DNA from 4 places in the Planococcus sp. NCCP-2050 genome. Region 1 is predicted to be linked to each of the others. Evidence: riboswitches for the same ligand, from Rfam matches in the RefSeq annotation. Region 1 holds a riboswitch; each other region holds the start of a gene.
The links. A riboswitch is a leader RNA that binds a small molecule or an ion and turns the genes downstream of it on or off. The one in region 1 is predicted to bind S-adenosylmethionine.

Region 1 (4,779 bases):
ACGTATACGCGCCATCCTTACAGTCACGTTTCGTTAGCGTTTAGTTCTGACTTGGCCGAAGTCTATAGTTTTGGACGGAAAAATGCGGAGAATGCTTTTAACGGCGGCTTTGTAAAAGAAGAAATGGGCAATCACTTATTTCAGCGAGCGCAATGCGCGGTATTCAAATGCTCGGTTGATGCTGAGGGGTTTGGAGCGATGAAAAACTTCGTTTCTGCTATGGAACAGGACCGTGACCGTTATAAGTATAATTTAACGGGATTGTTCGGAGTGGTGGTAAAACGCGGGCTTGGATGCGAAAATTCGTTTTTCTGTTCTCAATTTGTAGCGGAAGTGCTGAGGGAAGGAGGCATCAGAATTTCTGCGAAGCCTCCGCGTTTAACGATGCCAAGAGATATATTCTGTTCCCAGTCCTTGGAACTGGTTTACAGCGGACCATTAGCAGACTATCCGCGTTTAAGTTCTCCAAAGATAGATAAAAAAGAAAGTCAGTTATGGATGGAGGCGCTTTGATATGAAGAAAGTATTGATATTTCCCTTACTGAACAGTATGCCTTCGGGCCATCATCAAGTAGCAGAAGCGATGAGTGAATTCATCGGAGGCCATTCAGCGGAAGTTGAATGCAAAAAGATTGATTTGTTGAGTGAATGGAATGCAAAAATCGAATCGGCAACAGTTAAGGCGTATTTGAATTGGATCCGGAGAGCGCCTAACTCTTATGCATGGATTTATCGGCAATTTGCATACAGATCGCCAAAAGAAAAGAGCCATAGAACGTATGAATGGCTTTTTATGAAAAAAGTCAGCGAAATTTTAGAAAGGGAAAAACCTGACTTGATCATTTGTACGCATGGATTTCCTTCGCTGTTCATCAATAAGCTGAAGAAACAAGGGAAATGCAAAGTCCCTTGCCTGAATGTGTATACGGATTTTTTCGTGAATGATGTATGGGGAAGAGCGTGCATCGATTATCATTTTGCACCAAACCAAGCGATTAAAGGAACGTTATGCCATAGCGATGGAATTCCCGAAAGCCGCGTTTTTGTAACAGGCATACCGGTGAGTGAAAAGTTCAGCAATCAAAAAGATCATCGTTCCAAAAAACAATTAACTGTTTTAGTTTCAGGAGGAAGCACTGGACTAAGCGAAGTCTTGGACCAACTGGATGAAGAAATCAGTGCCGAAAAATGGAGCTTTCAAGTTCTTTGCGGAACCAACAAAAAACTCCAGCAGAAAATCATCGGTTTAAACCATCCGGCCATCCATGCGATTCCTTACATTTCTTCAAAGGAGATAATGAATAGGCTGTACAACGAAGCTGATGCTATTGTGACAAAACCGGGAGGAGTCACTATCAGCGAAGCGCTAAGAAAAGAATTGCCGATTTTCATTCCAGCGGCTCTTCCAGGGCAGGAAGAAATCAATCTGGCTTATTTACTGGAGGAAAAACTGGTGTTTGCGGTTCCTGAAGGGCGCCGGCTAATGGATTTTGTAAATGAGACCTTGGCGGATGAAGAAATCATTGAACGATTTCGAACACGCGTCAAAGCTTATAAAAGTTCTTTGAACCTGAAGAACTCGGATGAGATTTACCCGGAAATCGAAAAGATTTTAGTGGGCAATTAAGCGACTGGAGAGTGAGCGGTATGGTTGAAGGGATACTGGCTTTTCTTGAAAGTTTAGGGATGCTGGGCTTATTCAGTGTGATGTTTTTAGAAGGATCGTCTATGCCGTTTCCCGGAGTGGCCCTTGTGATTGCTTACGGCGGATTGTTGAATCATAGCCTTGCAGTCACTGCCTTGTTATCGGCCGGCTTGGCAGTGGCCTATAGTGTCGCAAGTTTAATTCCTTATTTCCTGGGCAATAAACTTCAAACCTTCTTTCAGAAAAAATTCGATAAAGGATTAAAGAAGGCTTCTATATTATTTCATCGCTACGGCATTTGGAGCATTGCCATTTCACGTCCATTTGGCATCGGAAATTACATTTCTTATCTGGCGGGCATGAGCAGGACTCCAATTGGGAAGTATGGAGCGCTGACTTTCATCGGCATTTATCCTTGGTGCTTTGCCATGCTTCGCATCGGCCATTATTTTAATGGGAATTACGACGCTTTTAAATCTTTTGTGGCAGCCAATCAAATTTCAATGTACGGCTATATTGTTGTTCTCCTTGGTGCAATTGGCATCTGGCTCTATATGAAAACGAGAAGTCAGAATAATAAATTTAATGCTTGACACTTTTAATTCCTAGCATTATGATAGGCATTAATTAAATAAACTTATCCAGAGAAGCCGAGGGACTGGCCCGTTGACGCTTCAGCAACCTCTGACTTTGTCAGAAAGGTGCTAACTCCAGCAAGAAGATTTTTTTCTTGAGAGATAAGGACAGAACCTATTAGATTTAATAGCCTTCTTTTCTTGATATCGAGAAAAGGGGGCTATTTTTTATTTTTGAAAAAAACGGTTCAACAGAAAGGGAGAATGAAATGAGTGAAATTGTGATTTTATCAGGAAGCCCTGCGAAGGAATCCAGATCTGAATTGGTGTTAAAACATTTAGGTGAATTATTAGAGAAACAAGGATTTTCAGTCGCCCACATTTCCGTGAGGGACGTTCCGCAGGAAGATTTGTTCGAAGGGCGCTTCGGCAGTCCGGCTATCGCTGAAATCAGTACATTACTCCACCAATCACGGGGAGTTATTGTCGGATCGCCTGTTTACAAAGCAGCCTATTCAGGTGTATTGAAAGCATTGATCGATCTCTTGCCGCAAGATGTTCTGCAAGCGACTCCGGTTTTGCCGTTGATGACGGGAGGAAGTTCTGCTCACTTATTGGCGCTTGAATACACCTTAAAACCATTGCTTGCGAACTTGAAAGGACAGAGTTTAAAAGGCATCTACCTAGTCGACAGCCAAATTGATAAAACGAATCCACATCAGCCAATCATTGAAGCAGAAGTTGAGCAGCGGCTGAAAAAGCAGCTGGAATACTTCTTAGAGATTATCGAAAGGCAGCCGGTGACGAGCGCATAATATAAGATTTTTTAAGGAGGAGAAGCAATTGGCAGAGAAAAGGATCTACTTGAATGCTTTTGACATGAACTGTGCAGGCCATCAGTCACCAGGCTTGTGGACACATCCAGAAGATCGGTCTCATACGTATAAGACAAGCGAATATTGGATTGAGTTGGCAAAGCTTTTGGAGCGCGGCGGTTTTGATGCTATTTTCCTGGCGGATGTACTCGGAACTTACGATGTGTACAAAGGTTCACGAGATGCGGCTGTTCGGCAAGGCGCCCAATCTCCGGTTAATGATCCTGCTTTAGTGGTGCCATTGATGTCCGCAGTGACAAAACATTTGGGCTTCGGCGTTACCGCTTCGACGACTCATGAACATCCTTATACATTTGCCCGCAGAATGTCGACATTGGACCATTTGACGAATGGGCGCGTCGGATGGAACATTGTCACTTCCTATTTGAAAAGCGCGGCACTCAATATCGGTTTAGAGGACCAAGTAAAACACGATGAACGCTATAATATCGCGGCAGAATATTTGGAAGTCTGCTATAAGCTTTGGGAAGGAAGCTGGGAAGAGGATGCAGTGGTATTGGACAAAGCGAACGGCATCTATGCAGACCCTGAAAAAGTCCATGATATCAATCACGAAGGCAAATATTACAAAGTGCCGGGCGCTCATTTATCGGAACCTTCACCGCAGCGGACTCCCGTTCTCTATCAGGCAGGGGCTTCTAAAAAAGGGGTGGAATTTGCAGGGCAGAATGCTGAATGTGTCTTTATTGGGGCGCCAACCATTCAAGCGGCAAAACGTTCAGTGGATAAATTGCGCAAGCAGGCAGAACTTGCCGGGCGCTCTCGTGAAGAAGTGAAAATCTTGACGATGCTGACGCCAATTGTCGGAAAGACCGAAGAAGAGGCATGGGCAAAATACGAAGAGTACAAAAAACACATCAGCCACGAAGGGGCACTTGCTTTATTCGGCGGATGGACAGGAATTGACTTGTCGAGCTATGCGCCTGATCAGGAATTGGAATACATCGAAAATGATTCCATCCAATCGGCTTTGGAAAACTTCACCAAAATTGATGCAGAGAAAAGATGGACAGTGGAGGACATCAAGGAATTTGTCGGAATCGGCGGTATGAGCGCTTATACAGTCGGTTCAGCCGAACAAGTGGCTGATACTCTGGAGCAATGGGTGGAAGAAGCTGGAGTGGATGGCTTTAATATCGCCTATGCCATAACCCCAGGAACATTCGAAGATTTTATCGAGTTGGTGGTGCCGATTTTACGGGAGCGCGGTTTAGTGCGGACCGAATATGAGGGGAGCACATTGCGCGATAGCTTATTTGGAAAAGGCGACCGTCTGCCCGCTCATCATCACGGAAAAAAGTTTTCATTGGAAAAAGCAGAAGTGATTTAAAACGCTCTTGCAGTTTGCTTGTGACCATGAAGTATCTCCATTGCTTCATGGTTTTTTTTTTGTGAAAAGAAAGAACTTCCCTAAATCATCTAGTAATTTAGCTTTTTATTCTGTATGTTTATTATATTCAGATAAAGTAAATGGGGGAAACAGAATGAGACCGATTATTGGGATTACCGCATCAAAAGAGTTAGGGCACGACCATTATTCAATTGAACAAGCAGATACTGAAGCCATTATGCAGGCAGGAGGATTGCCGATCATGCTTCCGCATTTACGGAGCGAGGACGAAATTGAGCAGATTGCCGAACACATTGACGGCTTGTTTGCAGC
Region 2 (4,779 bases), on a different contig from region 1:
ATAAATAAATGCGAAGAAATAAAGATGTCTTCGCGTTCTGGCTCCTGGAATAAATCGTGGTAAGCATTTGTCCATTCTTTGTAGCTGAATTCCTTAAGATTTTGCTGTTTGAGCCAGCGTTTCGCTATTTCTTTATCCGTGATCATATCCCGTTCTCCTGTATGGATAAATACCGGAATGTCCGGAAATACCCCTTTGCTTTGGGCAAGCTGCTTTAAATAGGATTGAAGCTCATGATACCAGCCTACCGAAATTTCAGTCCGGTAGAAAGGATCCTCTTTTTCCTGCTCGATTACTTCTTGGTTCTTGGTCAATTCTTCAATGGAAATATGGTGATTGATCTTTACTCGGGAAGTCACTTTATGAAAGCCGGTCAAAGCATTCGAAAATTTAGAAGGTGTCTTGATCAATTGCAGCCAAGGCGAAGTGAAAACAACTCCGGCGATATCCATTCTATTTTTGGAAAGCACACTCATCGCAAGAGTCGCCCCTAAGCCGTGAGCCACGATAAATACCGGCAATTCGTTTTCCATCGCTACTTTAACCGCTGTCTTTATGGATTTCTCGTACTCTTCAAACGGTTCCCGATGCGCCGTATCTTTTTCCGCATTTTCGCCATGCCCAGGCAAATCTCCCATGATGACATGGAAATTCGCGCCACGCCAATGATCGATTTGCCAAGCATATCGCAGATGATGTTCATATGCACTATGAATGAGGACTACTACAGCTTTTGCCGGTCCGATGGATTCCCATTTCCACATTTCAAGCCACCTCTTTCTCTTGCGCAGGCTGCAACGCCATTTGACCTTTACGCTTATTTTGATAGGATTAGTATTATCTTATCTTTTTTACTGGAGGTTTTCCATGATTTACCCATTCAAAGACAAACACCCATCCATTCACCCCTCAGCTTTTATCGCTGACCATACAACGATTACAGGCGATGTCGTTATCGGCGAAGATTCCTCGGTCTGGTTCAACACCGTCATCCGCGGCGATGTCGCACCTACCATTATCGGCAAGAAAACCAATATCCAAGACCTATGCATGCTTCATCAAAGTCCAGGGAACCCGCTGATTTTGGAAGACGAAGTCACTATCGGCCATCAAGTGACCTTGCATAGCTGCAAAATTCGCAAAGGTGCGTTAATCGGAATGGGGTCCATCATCTTAGACGGGGCCGAAGTCGGAGAAGGGGCATTCATCGGAGCCGGCAGCCTCGTCCCGCAAGGCAAAGTCATTCCTCCTGGCATGCTGGCATTTGGAAGGCCTGCCAAAGTGGTGCGCGAGCTGCGCAAAGAAGATATCGAAGACATGCAGCGCATTGTCCGGGAATACGCTGAAAAAGGCGCTTACTACAAATCGCTTCAATAAAAAAAGACGGCTGAGCAAATTTGCTCAGCCGTCTTTTTTTATGTGTTTTTATTGAGCGGATTGCTCTTTCAAAGCTGCTGCTTTGTCCGTGCGCTCCCACGGAAGATCGATATCCGTGCGGCCGAAATGGCCATATGCTGCCGTTTGTTTGTAGATTGGACGGCGAAGATCCAACATTTTGATGATCCCTGCTGGACGCAGATCAAAGTTCCCGCGTACAAGCTCAATCAATTTGTTTTCTTCTACAGTGCCTGTTCCAAACGTATCGACTGCAATTGATACTGGGTGAGCTACGCCGATTGCGTAAGCCAGCTGTACTTCACAACGTTCAGCAAGGCCGGCTGCGACGATGTTTTTCGCTACGTAGCGAGCTGCATATGCTGCAGAACGGTCCACTTTTGTTGCATCTTTTCCTGAGAAAGCACCGCCGCCGTGGCGCGCATATCCACCGTAAGTATCTACGATGATTTTGCGTCCAGTAAGGCCGGCATCCCCTTGTGGCCCACCGATAACAAAGCGGCCAGTTGGATTGATGAAGTATTTTGTTTCTGCATCGATCAAGTGTGCAGGAACCACTTCGTTGATGACATATTCTTTAATATTGCGCTGGATTTGCTCAAGCGTCACTTCTGGATGATGCTGCGTAGAAATAACGATTGTGTCCACACGCAATGGTTTATTGTTTTCATCGTATTCGATTGTCACTTGCGTTTTGCCATCCGGGCGCAAGTATGGAAGAATTTCTTCTTTCCGCACTTCTGCAAGGCGGCGCGCCAATTTATGCGCTAAGGCAATCGGAAGCGGCATGAATTCTTCTGTTTCGTTAGTTGCGTATCCAAACATCAGACCTTGGTCTCCTGCTCCGATATCATCTAGTTCTTTATCTGTCATTTGGCCTTCACGCGATTCAAGCGCTACGTTGACTCCGGCAGCAATATCCGGTGATTGTTCATCAATTGCTGTCAAAACGGCACTTGTTTCAGAATCGAAACCGTATTTTGCACGGGTATAGCCAATTTCGCGAACAGTTTCACGAACTACTTTCGGGATATCCACATACGTAGAAGTCGTGATTTCACCGGCTACTAAAACTAGTCCTGTAGTTACGGTTGTTTCGCATGCAACGCGTGCATTTGGGTCTTCTGCTAAAATCGCATCCAAAATTGCGTCTGAGATCTGATCGCAAATTTTATCCGGATGTCCTTCTGTTACTGATTCTGACGTGAATAATCGACGGTTTGTCAAAATGTGTTCCTCCTTAGATCCTGCGAGATTGCTCTCGAAATTGATACGGTACTCGTTTCCCATGTCAAGTCCGTTCCCAAAAGGGATTGAACTTTAAGCCGTTGTGGCTCTTGTACACGAGGATTAAGGGCAAAATTTCATAAAAAAATCCCTTCCATCATATACATGAGGAAAGGAGAAATCATCAGTAGCACCTTTCACTCTTATCGTCCAAGGCCTTGTGCCTTGCTTCAGGTTTGGCACCTTCTCTGCATATTCGCAGCAGGTTGCCGGGTTTCATAGGGCCTGCCCCCTCCACCAGCTCGGAATAAGAGTATCCGTTCAATTTTTCATCATACGGAATGTGCTTAGCGATGTCAACGTTTTTAATGACCAACTCTTTCAATAAAAGATATAATGGTTTTATTGGCCTCCAAAAAGCACATTATTTACGTTTTTTTCGATTCCCTTTGTTATTAGTATAGACTATTTAACACAATGTGTTATACTAATCTTCGAATATACATCCTCCCCATTCGCAATGGGAATAACCGAAAAGGAAGGTACATATAAATGAATCCAGTGAATATCAAAAACGACCTAAAGGATCTTTTAAATGGCCAAAACGTGCACGTTCAATTATCTGTTCCACAATTAGTGGAAGCTGCAACATCCCGTGGGGAAGCGGTATTAACTAGAGAAGGCGCTGTAGCAGCCGAAACCGGCAAATATACAGGCCGCTCGCCAAAAGATAAATACATCGTTGATGAGGCAATTTCGAGAGACAAAATAGATTGGGGCAATGTCAACCGCCCGATTTCTTCGGAAATTTTCGAGAACCTTTATGCCAAAGTGATCGATCACTTAAAGCAAAAAGATGCTCTATATGTATTTAAAGGCTTTGCTGGAGCTGACCATGAGTCACGCCTGGCGATTCAAACCATCAATGAATATGCATGGCATAACCTGTTTGCGCATCAATTATTCATTCGTCCGACAAAAGAAGAGCTGGCAGCGCATGAAGCAGAATTTACGGTTGTCTATGCGCCTACCTTCCATGCAGATCCGGCTATTGATGGCACAGATTCTGAAACCTTCATCATTGTATCGATGGAAAAGAAAATCATCTTGATCGGCGGAACAGAATACGCCGGCGAAATGAAGAAATCGATTTTCTCCATCATGAACCACATCTTGCCGGAAAAAGGGATTCTCCCAATGCACTGTTCAGCGAACGTCGGCAAAGACGGCGATGTTACGTTGTTCTTCGGATTATCAGGTACAGGAAAAACAACCTTGTCAGCAGACGGCGACCGCAAATTGATCGGCGACGACGAGCACGGCTGGTCGGATAACGGCGTTTTCAATATCGAAGGCGGCTGCTATGCGAAGACCATCAATTTATCGCGTGAAAACGAACCGCAGATTTATGACGCTATTCGTTTCGGATCGGTTCTTGAAAATGTTGTTGTAGATCCGGAAACGCGCATCCCTGATTATGACAATGGTTCCCTAACTGAGAATACACGAGCAGCTTATCCGATTCAAGCAATCGATAATATTGTAGACCCGTCTGTAGGCGGACACCCTAAAACTATCGTGTTCTTGACGGCTGATGCATTTGGCGTCTTGCCTCCAATCAGCAAACTGTCAAAAGAACAAGCGATGTACCACTTCTTAAGCGGCTATACATCAAAACTTGCGGGCACAGAACGCGGTATTACAGCACCTGAAGCCACTTTCTCAACTTGCTTCGGTTCACCGTTCCTTCCGCTTCACGCAACTGTGTATGCAGAAATGCTGGGCGAGAAAATCGACGAACATGGTGTGGAAGTCTTCTTGGTAAACACAGGCTGGACTGGCGGCGAATACGGTGTCGGAAGCCGTATGAAACTTTCTTATACACGTACAATGGTGCGCGCTGCGATGAAAGGCGAATTGCACAATATCGAGACAGAAAAAGAAGCAATCTTTGGCTTGGAAATTCCAAAAGAAATTCCGGGCGTGCCTACTGAAGTCTTGAATCCACGCAATGCATGGACAGATAAAGACGCATACGATCAAAAAGCTAAAGAACTTTCATCTAAATTCCAAGACAACTTCAAAAAGTTCGGTACAGTAGATCCAGCCATCAGCCAACTTGGCGGACCGGCTCCACTGTCATAAGCAAACAAACGG
Region 3 (4,779 bases), on a different contig from region 1:
ATTGGGAAAGAGGGGGTATTATCTCTCTTTTGAAGGGTTTGAACAGACAAAGGAAGCAAGCAAATTATTAAATGTACGTTTCGATGGAAGCTCTAACGAAACGGATTTGCTCATCGGGAATCCGCAGACTTTGGAACGCTGGCAAATCAGATTTTCTTCCTATGCATTCTATTCTGCGACGTTTGAAGACTTTACAGTAGCCAAGGAACATGAAGTGTATCAAGGGTATGCGTTTCGGATCTTGGAGAAGTCAGATTTGATGGATTGATTAAGAATGGATACAAACTTAGAGGCGCAGGAGAAAAATAGAGGGAAAATCTACCGGCATTATTCATTCGCTTGTATGGAATACCAAATTGATTTGGTGTCAGGTGATGAACCCATTACAAAAATGCCCTGTTCCTATTCCAATTAAAACAGCCGAACTCTCCACTTTGATGGACGAGTTCGGCTGTTTTTATGAATTAAGCTCTTTTCAGCAAGACCTTTTGCAGAAATTTCTTCGTCCGTTCTTCTTTAGGAGCTGTGAAAATATCTTCGGGCTTTCCTTGTTCGACAATGTGCCCATTTGCGATAAATACGATGCGATCTGAAACTTCTCGTGCAAAATCCATCTCATGCGTTACGATAACCATGGTTTGACCTTCTAAGGCGAGCTCCTGGATGACCGTCAACACTTCGCCAACAAGTTCAGGATCTAGTGCAGAAGTCGGTTCATCAAATAATAGGAGATCCGGTTTCAGTGCGAGAATCCGGGCAATCGCAGCCCGTTGCTTTTGGCCGCCCGACAATTGTTCCGGATACTGGTTTTTATGTTCCAAAAGTCCAACTTTTTCCAGCAATCCTTCTGCTTCACGCACCAATTCCTGCTTGTTCCGTTTTTGCACGACAAGCGGTGCTTCAATAATGTTGTCAATCACGGTTTTATGCGGAAATAAATGAAAATGCTGAAAGACCATACCAGAAAATTGGCGAACATCAACTTTTTGCTTTTTACTTGGTGTTTTCCCAGTGAATGAAACATGGACATCATTGATTTGAAGTGAACCGCCTGAAGGCGTTTCTAAGAGATTCAGGCATCTCAGTAAGGTTGTTTTGCCAGAACCGGATGGGCCAATGATGCTGACAACTTCGCCTTTTTTTATTTCCAATGAGATGGATTTCAGGACTTCTACCTGTTTGAATTGCTTGCTTAAATTTTCAACTTTGATCAATTTGGGAACCTCCTATCAGGCAGTGACATAGCGGTTTGCTTTTTTCTCTAAATAATCTTGAAGCAAGGTGACAAGGATGCAAATGGACCAGTAAATGAGTGCCACGAGAATATATAAGGTTAGGCTTTCATAAGTTTGCCCGACCACCACTTTAGCGCGGTAGAACATTTCAGAAACAGTGATGACCATCGCTAGCGAAGTTCCTTTGATGATATCCATGAAAGTGCTCGATAGTGGAGGCAAAGCAATGCGCGTTGCCTGCGGCAGAATGATGCGCGTCATAGTTTGCCAATAGCTCATCCGAAGCGTCTCAGCAGCTTCCCATTGTCCTTTCGATACAGAAGAAATGGCAGAACGGATAATTTCGGCCGTATAGGCAGAAAAATGAATACTGATGCCGATAATGGCAGCAGTAAGCGGCTGCATTTCAATGCCGATCATGGGGAAGCCGAAATACAGGATAAACAGCATCACCAAAAGCGGAGTGCCCCGCATAAAGGAGATGAAAAGCCGGGCTGGGAGAGACAGTCCGATAAAGCGGTTCATTCGGGCAAGGGCTACAAATAAACCGAGGATCAAAGCAAATACTAGGCTGACCAGTGCAATCAAAATGGTTTGCCAAGCTCCTTCCAGAATAAAAGGAAGAGAATCAATTGCGATTTCTACATTAAAAAGATATTCCCATTTAAAGTCGGCCATTGGAAGACTCCTTTACTTAGTATCTAGAAAAGAGGAATCCAAGGATTCCTCAAAAAATGTTTATTCTTCTTCAAGCGGCTGTGTTACATCAGCACCAAGAAATTTAGTTGAAATTTCTTTCAATGTGCCATCAGCAAGAAGCTCCTCAATAGCACCGTCAAGTTTTCCTTTTAGCTCTGGGCTATCTTTCGGCATTACGATAGCACTGCTGCTGAATGAGAATCTAACATCTTCAGCCAGTTTCAATCCCGGTTTATCAAACTGTTCAAGTGAGCGCAACAAGACAAGATAGTCATTTAGCGTAGCATCGACGCGGCCGCTGACGATTTCTGGAAGCACCGTGTCAGAGCCTGTGTAGACAATCACTTCAGCCCCTTGTTCTTGAGCAAATTTCGAGTAGTTGCTGGTCGCAGAACCCCCGACTTTTTTGCCTTTCAAATCTTCTACTGATTCAATGCCGGAGTTGTCACTTTCACGGACAATGGCTGAACCATATGAATGCTTGACTGGAATCGTGAAATCAAATATTTCTTTGCGTTCGTCGGTAATCGAAAAATCATTCGCGGCAATATCAATTTGGCCATTGCGAAGAGCTGGCAGCAATCCGTCAAATTCCATTTCTTTGAATTCAACTTCCAATCCAAGCTTTTCTCCTAAGGCACGAGCAAGTTCTACATCATATCCTGTTAATTCTTTTGTTTCTTCATCGTGATATGTAATCGGGTAGTAAAGCCCTTCTGTGCCGACAACGATTTTGCCTGCTTCTTCAATTCGATCCCAAGTGTTCTGTTCCTTGTTTTCTGTTGAAGCATTCACTTCATTTGAAGATTCATTGCTGCTGCATGCGGTTAGAAATAAACCGATTACTGTAATTGCGACGATCCATAAAAGCTGTTTGGTGTTTTTCATGTCTTTGCACCTTCCTTTTCTATTGGTTTACTTGGTTTTAAGTTAATAGAATTGTCCAGATATGAGGGCAAACAAAAAGCCTCTTCTATAAGAAGAGGCAGGCATGCGAAATCACATTGATATTCTGCTCTTCTTATCTCTCAAGCTAATCAAAGCTTGTTGGATTTGGCACAGTGCTCTAAAGTGAGCCCGCTGCCGAGGTTTCGTAGGGCCAATCCCTCCACCTCTCATGATAAGAACAAATTGCTATTAAACTATGTTGACAACTGTATCATCATTATATTTTACCGTCAACACAAAATTCTGATAAATCTCATCTTATTTTTTATTAGAAGTTGTTAAACGTTCAACAATCCCCTGAATCCCCTAGCGGCATAATACGAATCCGCTCCGTTATGATACAGAAACACTTGCCCGTAGCGGAAATCACAGAAAAGAGCACCGCCGCGATCTCTGATTTCAGCAGGAGTCTGCACCCAGCTCGATGTCTTCATATCGAATTTCCCTAGCGACTGCAGCTTTCGGTATTGTTCTTCTGTCAGCAATTCAATTCCCATGTCCGCCGCCATGCCGATGGCGTTGTTTTCGGGCTTGTTTTTCTTGCGCGATTCCAGTGCTTCCGGGTCATAGCAGACGCTTCTGCGGCCAGTCGGGCTTTCCGCGGAGCAATCGAAGAAAATGTATTCATCGGCTGCAGCATCATAATCCACAACATCCGGTTCGCCGCCAGTCCGTTCCATTTCATGAAGCGACCATAATTTGTCTTCATTCGCTTCCAGTTTGTCCTGGATTTTGGCCCATTCGAAGTTTTCGTGGCGGGTGATGTTTTTCTCGAACCGCTCTTTTAACGTGTTGAGAAATGCTTCGCGTTGTTCGGGTGATAATTGCTTGCTCATGCCGATTCCTCCTTTAATGGATTTTGCTATTGATGGTTTTAGTATATAAGAAAGCAGCGGGATTTTGGAGAGGTGCATCTGTTTTATTTTCAGTAGAGGATTGTCTGGAGCTTTTGCAGAATAAGAGAAGCAGACAAGCAGACAAGCAGATCGTTTTTCATTCAGTAAATTGAAGGAGGAGTGTATGTGAATATCTTGATCCTTGGAGGGACCCGTTTTTTGGGGAGATTTCTGACCGAGGCGGCTCTCAGCAGCGGCCATGAAGTGACCTTGTTCAATAGAGGGAAAGCGAATCCGGATTTGTTTCCAGAAGTGGAGAAATTGATCGGCGACCGGTACGGGGATTTACAAGCGTTGAGGGGGCGGAGATGGGACGCCGTTATTGACACATCTGGCTATCTTCCATGGTCCGTTCAGGAATCTGCGGAACTGCTGGCGAAATCCGTAGGGCATTACACATTCGTTTCAAGCGCATCGGTTTACGTCGATTTAGAATCTCCGGGGATAAATGAAGAACACGCAGTCGGCCAGCTTTCAGCGGACAAGCTGGAAGAATTGAAAACGAAAGAGGCGGAAGCTGCCATCAATGAACATTACGGTGAGTTGAAATTTTTGTGTGAGCAAGAAGTGGAACGTGCGTTTCCGGAAGGTGCCCTGAATATCCGGCCGGGACTTATCGTCGGACCATATGATTTTACGGATCGTTTTACCTACTGGGTCAACCGCGTGGATAAAGGCGGTGAAGTGTTGGCGCCGGGGCGGCGAGATAAGGAAATCCAGTTTATCGATGTCCGGGATTTGGCGGATTGGATTCTCCGGCTGGTCGAAGAACAACGGACAGGCACATTCAATGCGACCGGACCCGAATCCGCATTGACGATGGAAAAATTCTTGGAGGAATGCAAGGCCACTCTTAAGAGCGATGCGGATTTTATCTGGGTGGATGAGCAATTTCTGTTGGGCCACAAAGTGGAAGGCTGGTCCGAATTGCCGCTTTGGATTCCGGACAGCATGTATATGAATGGCTTTCTCGGAGTGGATATCCGAAAAGCCGTGCAAGC
Region 4 (4,779 bases), on a different contig from region 1:
CTCCAATTGAAGTGGCGCTTGAACTGGAAGAAGCTCATCCCGATTTGAGTTTATCAGCGACCCAATACACCATTCTGCAGCATGAACGGGCTCTTGAACGCATGATGCCGCTGGCGCTTGAAAAAGACGGCGGACTTATCATCGGCGGTTCCTTCAATTCAGGTGCGCTGTTTGGCGGAGATTATTTCGATTACAAAGAAATCACGCCCGAACAGAAAAAGAAAGTCGAGCGCTTTACGGAAATCGCTAAAAACCACGGCGTTAACTTAAAAGATGCCGCGATTCAATTTTCAACAGCGCATCCTGCTGTTAAAGCAGTAGTGACGGGTTCGACAAGACCGGATCGCATCAAAGAAGACATGAAGGCATTGAAAGCGGTCATTCCAGCGGCCTTCTGGCAAGAGCTGCTTGAAGAGAAGCTGATTTCTGCAAAAGCCGTATTGCCGAAATAAGCACCAGCCACGAAAATAGTCCAATAAATCCAAAATGGCCCCAGTCCATTTTGGATTTATTTTGTTCGAGCAGAATCTCCTATTCCGCGAGCTAGAATTCTTGTAGTCCACATGAGCCTATGCTAATTTGGATAAATGAGCCAATAGAAAAGGGGAATATAATAGATGAAACCAGAATTCAATGCTTTATTCGAAGAAATCAAATTGCCGAACGGCGTCGTTTTGAATAACCGCTTAGGCGTTGCACCAATGACAACATACTCAGGAAATCCGGATGGTACGGTATCGGATGAAGAATTGCTTTACTACCGCCGCCGCTCGAATATCGGCAGCTTGTTCATCACTGCCTGCATCGCCGTTTCAGAGAATGGCATCGCATTCCCAGGGCAATTCATCGCGTTCAAAGAAGACCTGATCATGCCACGTTTGAAGCAATTGGCCGCTGAAATGAAAACAAACGGCAATAAAGCCATTCTGCAAATGCAGCACGGCGGACGCCAAGGTCAGCCGGAACTGATTGAAGCAAATGAAACGGTAGCACCAAGTTCAGTTGGGGGAACGCCTGAAAAAGCAGCACCCCGTGAATTGACAGCTGAAGAAATCACGAACATCATCCGTGACTTCGGCGAAACGACGCGCCGGGCAATCGAAGCTGGTTTTGACGGCGTGGAAATCCACGGAGCGAATACGTATTTGCTTCAGCAATTTGTCTCGGAAGCGACCAATCGCCGCGAAGACGAATGGGGTGGAAGCTTTGAGAACCGTTTGAAATTCCCGCTCGCTGTTCTAGCGGAAGTGAAGCGCGTAGGGGCAGAATTCGCAAATGAAGAATTTATCGTCGGCTACCGTTTGTCTCCAGAAGAATACAGCGATTTGGGCGTTGGCTACACGATCGAAGAAACAAAAGTTCTGACTGAGAAGTTGATCGAAGGCGGCATCCACTACTTGCACGTATCGTTGATGGATTATAAAAAACGTCCGCACAACGAAGCGATTGAAGGGACAATCGTGGAGATTCTGTCTAAGCAAATCGCAGGTCGCGCAGCGTTCGTCGTTGTCGGAAACGTAAGAAAACCGGAAGACGCCGTTGCAGCACTTAAAGAAGGCGCGGATATTGTCGTGATGGGCCGCCAAGCATTGGTTGATCCGGAATGGACGGAAAAAGTGAAACAAGGAAAAGAAGACGAGATTTTCCACAGTGTTCCAAAAGAGCGGAACGGCAAGCTTGATATCCCGGGACCGCTTTGGCAGTTGATGTCGATGTACAAAATGGTCGAAATCGAAGAAGAAGTGAACGTTTAATTTTCGATATCTTTCAAAACAAGAGGCAAGCGCCATTTTTCAGCGCTTGCCTCTTTTATTTATTTTCCGAAAATCTCTTCAGATACTTCGACGATATAGCGAAGCTTGTCCCATTGCTGCTGTTCAGTGAGGATATTGCCGTGGTGGGTTGAGGCAAATCCACATTGCGGACTGATGCATAGTTGCTCAAGCGGGACATACTTGGCGGCTTCTGCTACACGTGCTTTAATGATTTCTTTGTCTTCGAGTTCGCCGTTTTTCGAAGTAAAGACACCGAGTACCACTTTTGGCCCGCCAGCGGGAATGTGTTCAAGCGGTTGGAAACTGCCGGAGCGGTCGTCATCGTATTCCAGGAAGAAGCCGTCCACTTGTTCTTTGGCGAATAGGGTCGGGGCAATCAGCGCGTAGCTTCCTTCAAATGCCCAGTCGGACTGGTAGTTGCCTCGGCACAGATGGGTCGTTACGGTAAGGTCTTCCGGTTTGCCTTCAAGGACGCCGTTTGCGACGCGCAGTGCAAGGTCGATCAAGTATTCGCGGCTATACTTGCCGTCGTTGAACGGGATATCCGGAGACGATAAGCCGGCAATATAGACATCGTCAATTTGAATATAGCGCGCTCCTAAATCATAGAACGTTTTAAAAGCATCACGGTAAGCTTGGATCACGTCTGTTGCGTAGTCTTCAAGATCCGGATAGAAATTTGCATTGCGAATGCCTTCATTGAAGAATTGGTTCGGACTTGGAATCGTCAGTTTCGGAATTGCACGGCCGCCGACAATTTCTTTGAACTCGATAAAGTCTTTGATAAAAGGATGATTGTCGTTAAAGGAAATTTTGCCGATATTCCGCACATCATACGCTTCAGTTTCAACATTTTTGAATCGATAGCCCGTTTCCGGCGTATAGCCTTCAAAACCGTTGATATGGGCCATGAAATCAGTGTGCCAGAATGTGCGGCGGAATTCGCCATCAGTCACAGCCTTTAAACCGACTTCGATTTGCTTGTCGACGATGCGCTTGATTTCAGTCGTTTCCACCTCCCGCAGCTGTTCCTCTGTGATAAGGCCTTCTTTAAATTCTTTTCGTGCTTGATGGATGCTGTCCGGACGGAGAAGGCTTCCGACGTGATCTGCTTTGAATGGAGCATTAACTACAGTTTTCGGTGTTTCAGTAATTGGGTTTGTCATGTGGAATTCCTGCTTTCTGTTTTTAGTTTGGGTCAAGCCCGTTTTGCAGGGCTCTCATTCAAATGAAAAAGAGCCCTCTTCAATAAAGAAGAAAGCTCCCGTCAGGAAATCTGTTCTTCTCATCTTCTAGGCTTTCGCCTATTGGAATTAGCACCTTGCCCGTGGGCGGTTGCTGAGACATCGTAGGGCCAATTCCCTCCGTCTCTCTTGATAAGAAATCGATTATTCAGTTTGTTGTGATTCGATGTTTATAACCATAAGCCAGTTTGGAAGGAAATGCAAGGATATTCGGGAAATTTATTTTTCTAAACTTATTGAGGGAACATCAGTAGAACATGAGGCGTCTAAAAAATGCTGTCTAAAATCATCCAGTTATACTACGATAAGTGAAGAGAAATAAGAAAAAAGAGGGAATTGAAGATGGGGAAAATAAATGCATTCGTCAAGACAAAATGGAAGTATCTATTGGCCGTCGTCATTGCTTTTGCAGTCGGCGGAAGCCATGGGTTTTTACAATCCCCGACATATAGTTCTACAACCGATAATCAAAAAAAGCAGGAAAAGCTCGAAGCGTCCACTAAAGAATTAGCATCAAAAGTGGAAGCGTTGGAAGCAGCGAACAGCGAGTCTGATAAAAAAATCAATGAATTGAAAGCGCAATTGAAAAAAATGGAGACACCTTCGCAGCAGCAGGCGGTTGCTCGCGCAGATAACTTCTTGAAATACTCGCCTTTTTCAGAGAGCGGGTTGATTGAACAATTAGTGGTTGCGGGCTATAGCGAGGGAGATGCCATGTATGCGGTTCAAAGCTTGGAAGTGGATTGGCAGGCCAATGCAGTAGAAGAGGCGGAAGGCTATGTGAAGTATGGCGCTTTTTCGCGTAAAGAGTTAATTGATCAATTAAAGTCTGGCGGCTACAGTGAAGAAGATGCCACGTATGCAGTAGATTCTGTAGGGTTATAACAATAACAATAAAGATGGGAAGTTCTCTATTAAAAGAGAACTTCCCATCTTTTGTACATTTCTTAGGTGTAAATTTAAAAGTAAACAAAAAATAATCACTTTGTCGCGTTTAATGTAAATAAATGTATTAATTTAGAAACCTATAGACTACAATGAACAGAAAGAGTGGAAAGAAGGAATAATAAATGGAAAAAATTCTAAGGTTTGTTAAACATAATTGGAAGTATATAATAATAGCCTTTATTGCTTTAATTATCGGTGGTAGTTTTGGGCCTTCACAATCAGAAGTAGATGCCTCTACAACTGAAAATCAAAAAATGCAAAAAGAACTTGAATAAGAAAATGAAGAATTGGTATTGCATATTGAAACACTTGAAGCTGACAATAAAGAATTTGTTGAAAAAGTTAAAGAATTAGAAGCGAAAGTAAAAGAAGCAGAGCCGTTTTTCCTATTAGAAGAAAAAGAAAGAAAAGCGAAAGAAGCGGAACTGAAGAAAAAAGAAGAGGAAGAAAAAGCGAAAAAAGCAGCTGAAGAAAAGGCTGCTAAAGAAAAAGCAGAGGCTGAGGCAAAAGCGAAAGCAGAAGCGGAGGCGAAAGCAAAAGCCAAGGCCGAAGAAGAAGCGAAAGCAAAAGCTGATGCGGAGGCAAAGGCACAAGCCGCTAAAGATGCAGAAACACTCTCACAGCAACAGGCGATCGGGATGGCTGAGAATTATCTTGGGTCTATGGCTTTTTCGAAATCGGGTTTGATTGAACAATTAGTTTACGAAGGCTTTAGTAATGCAGATGCTACGTATGCAGTTGAAAGCATTGAAGTGGATTGGAGTGAACAGGCAGTTAAAACTGCTGAGAATTATCTTGATTCGATGTCCTTT

Region 2: it holds a riboswitch for S-adenosylmethionine, as region 1 does, so the genes downstream of both, metK (methionine adenosyltransferase) here and ssuE (NADPH-dependent FMN reductase) in region 1, are expected to answer to the same signal.
Region 3: it holds a riboswitch for S-adenosylmethionine, as region 1 does, so the genes downstream of both, NFU07_RS14920 (transporter substrate-binding domain-containing protein) here and ssuE (NADPH-dependent FMN reductase) in region 1, are expected to answer to the same signal.
Region 4: it holds a riboswitch for S-adenosylmethionine, as region 1 does, so the genes downstream of both, NFU07_RS15110 (5-methyltetrahydropteroyltriglutamate--homocysteine S-methyltransferase) here and ssuE (NADPH-dependent FMN reductase) in region 1, are expected to answer to the same signal.

The regions. Positions count from the first base shown of each region.
Region 1 is NZ_BRCX01000001.1:1,329,321-1,334,099, reverse strand. It holds gene NFU07_RS06520 (hypothetical protein) at 1-513, shown strand, start outside; gene NFU07_RS06515 (MGDG synthase family glycosyltransferase) at 515-1,627, shown strand; gene NFU07_RS06510 (DedA family protein) at 1,648-2,238, shown strand; SAM riboswitch class I at 2,280-2,389, shown strand; gene ssuE (NADPH-dependent FMN reductase) at 2,490-3,035, shown strand; gene NFU07_RS06500 (LLM class flavin-dependent oxidoreductase) at 3,064-4,446, shown strand; gene NFU07_RS06495 (gamma-glutamyl-gamma-aminobutyrate hydrolase family protein) at 4,601-4,779, shown strand, end outside.
Region 2 is NZ_BRCX01000003.1:16,173-20,951, reverse strand. It holds gene NFU07_RS11665 (alpha/beta hydrolase) at 1-764, opposite strand, end outside; gene NFU07_RS11660 (gamma carbonic anhydrase) at 868-1,377, shown strand; gene metK (methionine adenosyltransferase) at 1,426-2,622, opposite strand; SAM riboswitch class I at 2,823-2,936, opposite strand; gene pckA (phosphoenolpyruvate carboxykinase (ATP)) at 3,175-4,767, shown strand.
Region 3 is NZ_BRCX01000005.1:144,274-149,052, reverse strand. It holds gene NFU07_RS14935 (hypothetical protein) at 2-268, shown strand; gene NFU07_RS14930 (amino acid ABC transporter ATP-binding protein) at 465-1,214, opposite strand; gene NFU07_RS14925 (amino acid ABC transporter permease) at 1,230-1,913, opposite strand; gene NFU07_RS14920 (transporter substrate-binding domain-containing protein) at 1,974-2,822, opposite strand; SAM riboswitch class I at 2,953-3,061, opposite strand; gene NFU07_RS14915 (DUF4256 domain-containing protein) at 3,161-3,718, opposite strand; gene NFU07_RS14910 (NAD-dependent epimerase/dehydratase family protein) at 3,905-4,779, shown strand, end outside.
Region 4 is NZ_BRCX01000005.1:181,412-186,190, reverse strand. It holds gene NFU07_RS15120 (aldo/keto reductase) at 1-452, shown strand, start outside; gene NFU07_RS15115 (NADH-dependent flavin oxidoreductase) at 618-1,754, shown strand; gene NFU07_RS15110 (5-methyltetrahydropteroyltriglutamate--homocysteine S-methyltransferase) at 1,814-2,941, opposite strand; SAM riboswitch class I at 3,058-3,158, opposite strand; gene NFU07_RS15105 (Ltp family lipoprotein) at 3,362-3,904, shown strand; gene NFU07_RS15100 (hypothetical protein) at 4,090-4,242, shown strand; gene NFU07_RS15095 (Ltp family lipoprotein) at 4,261-4,779, shown strand, end outside.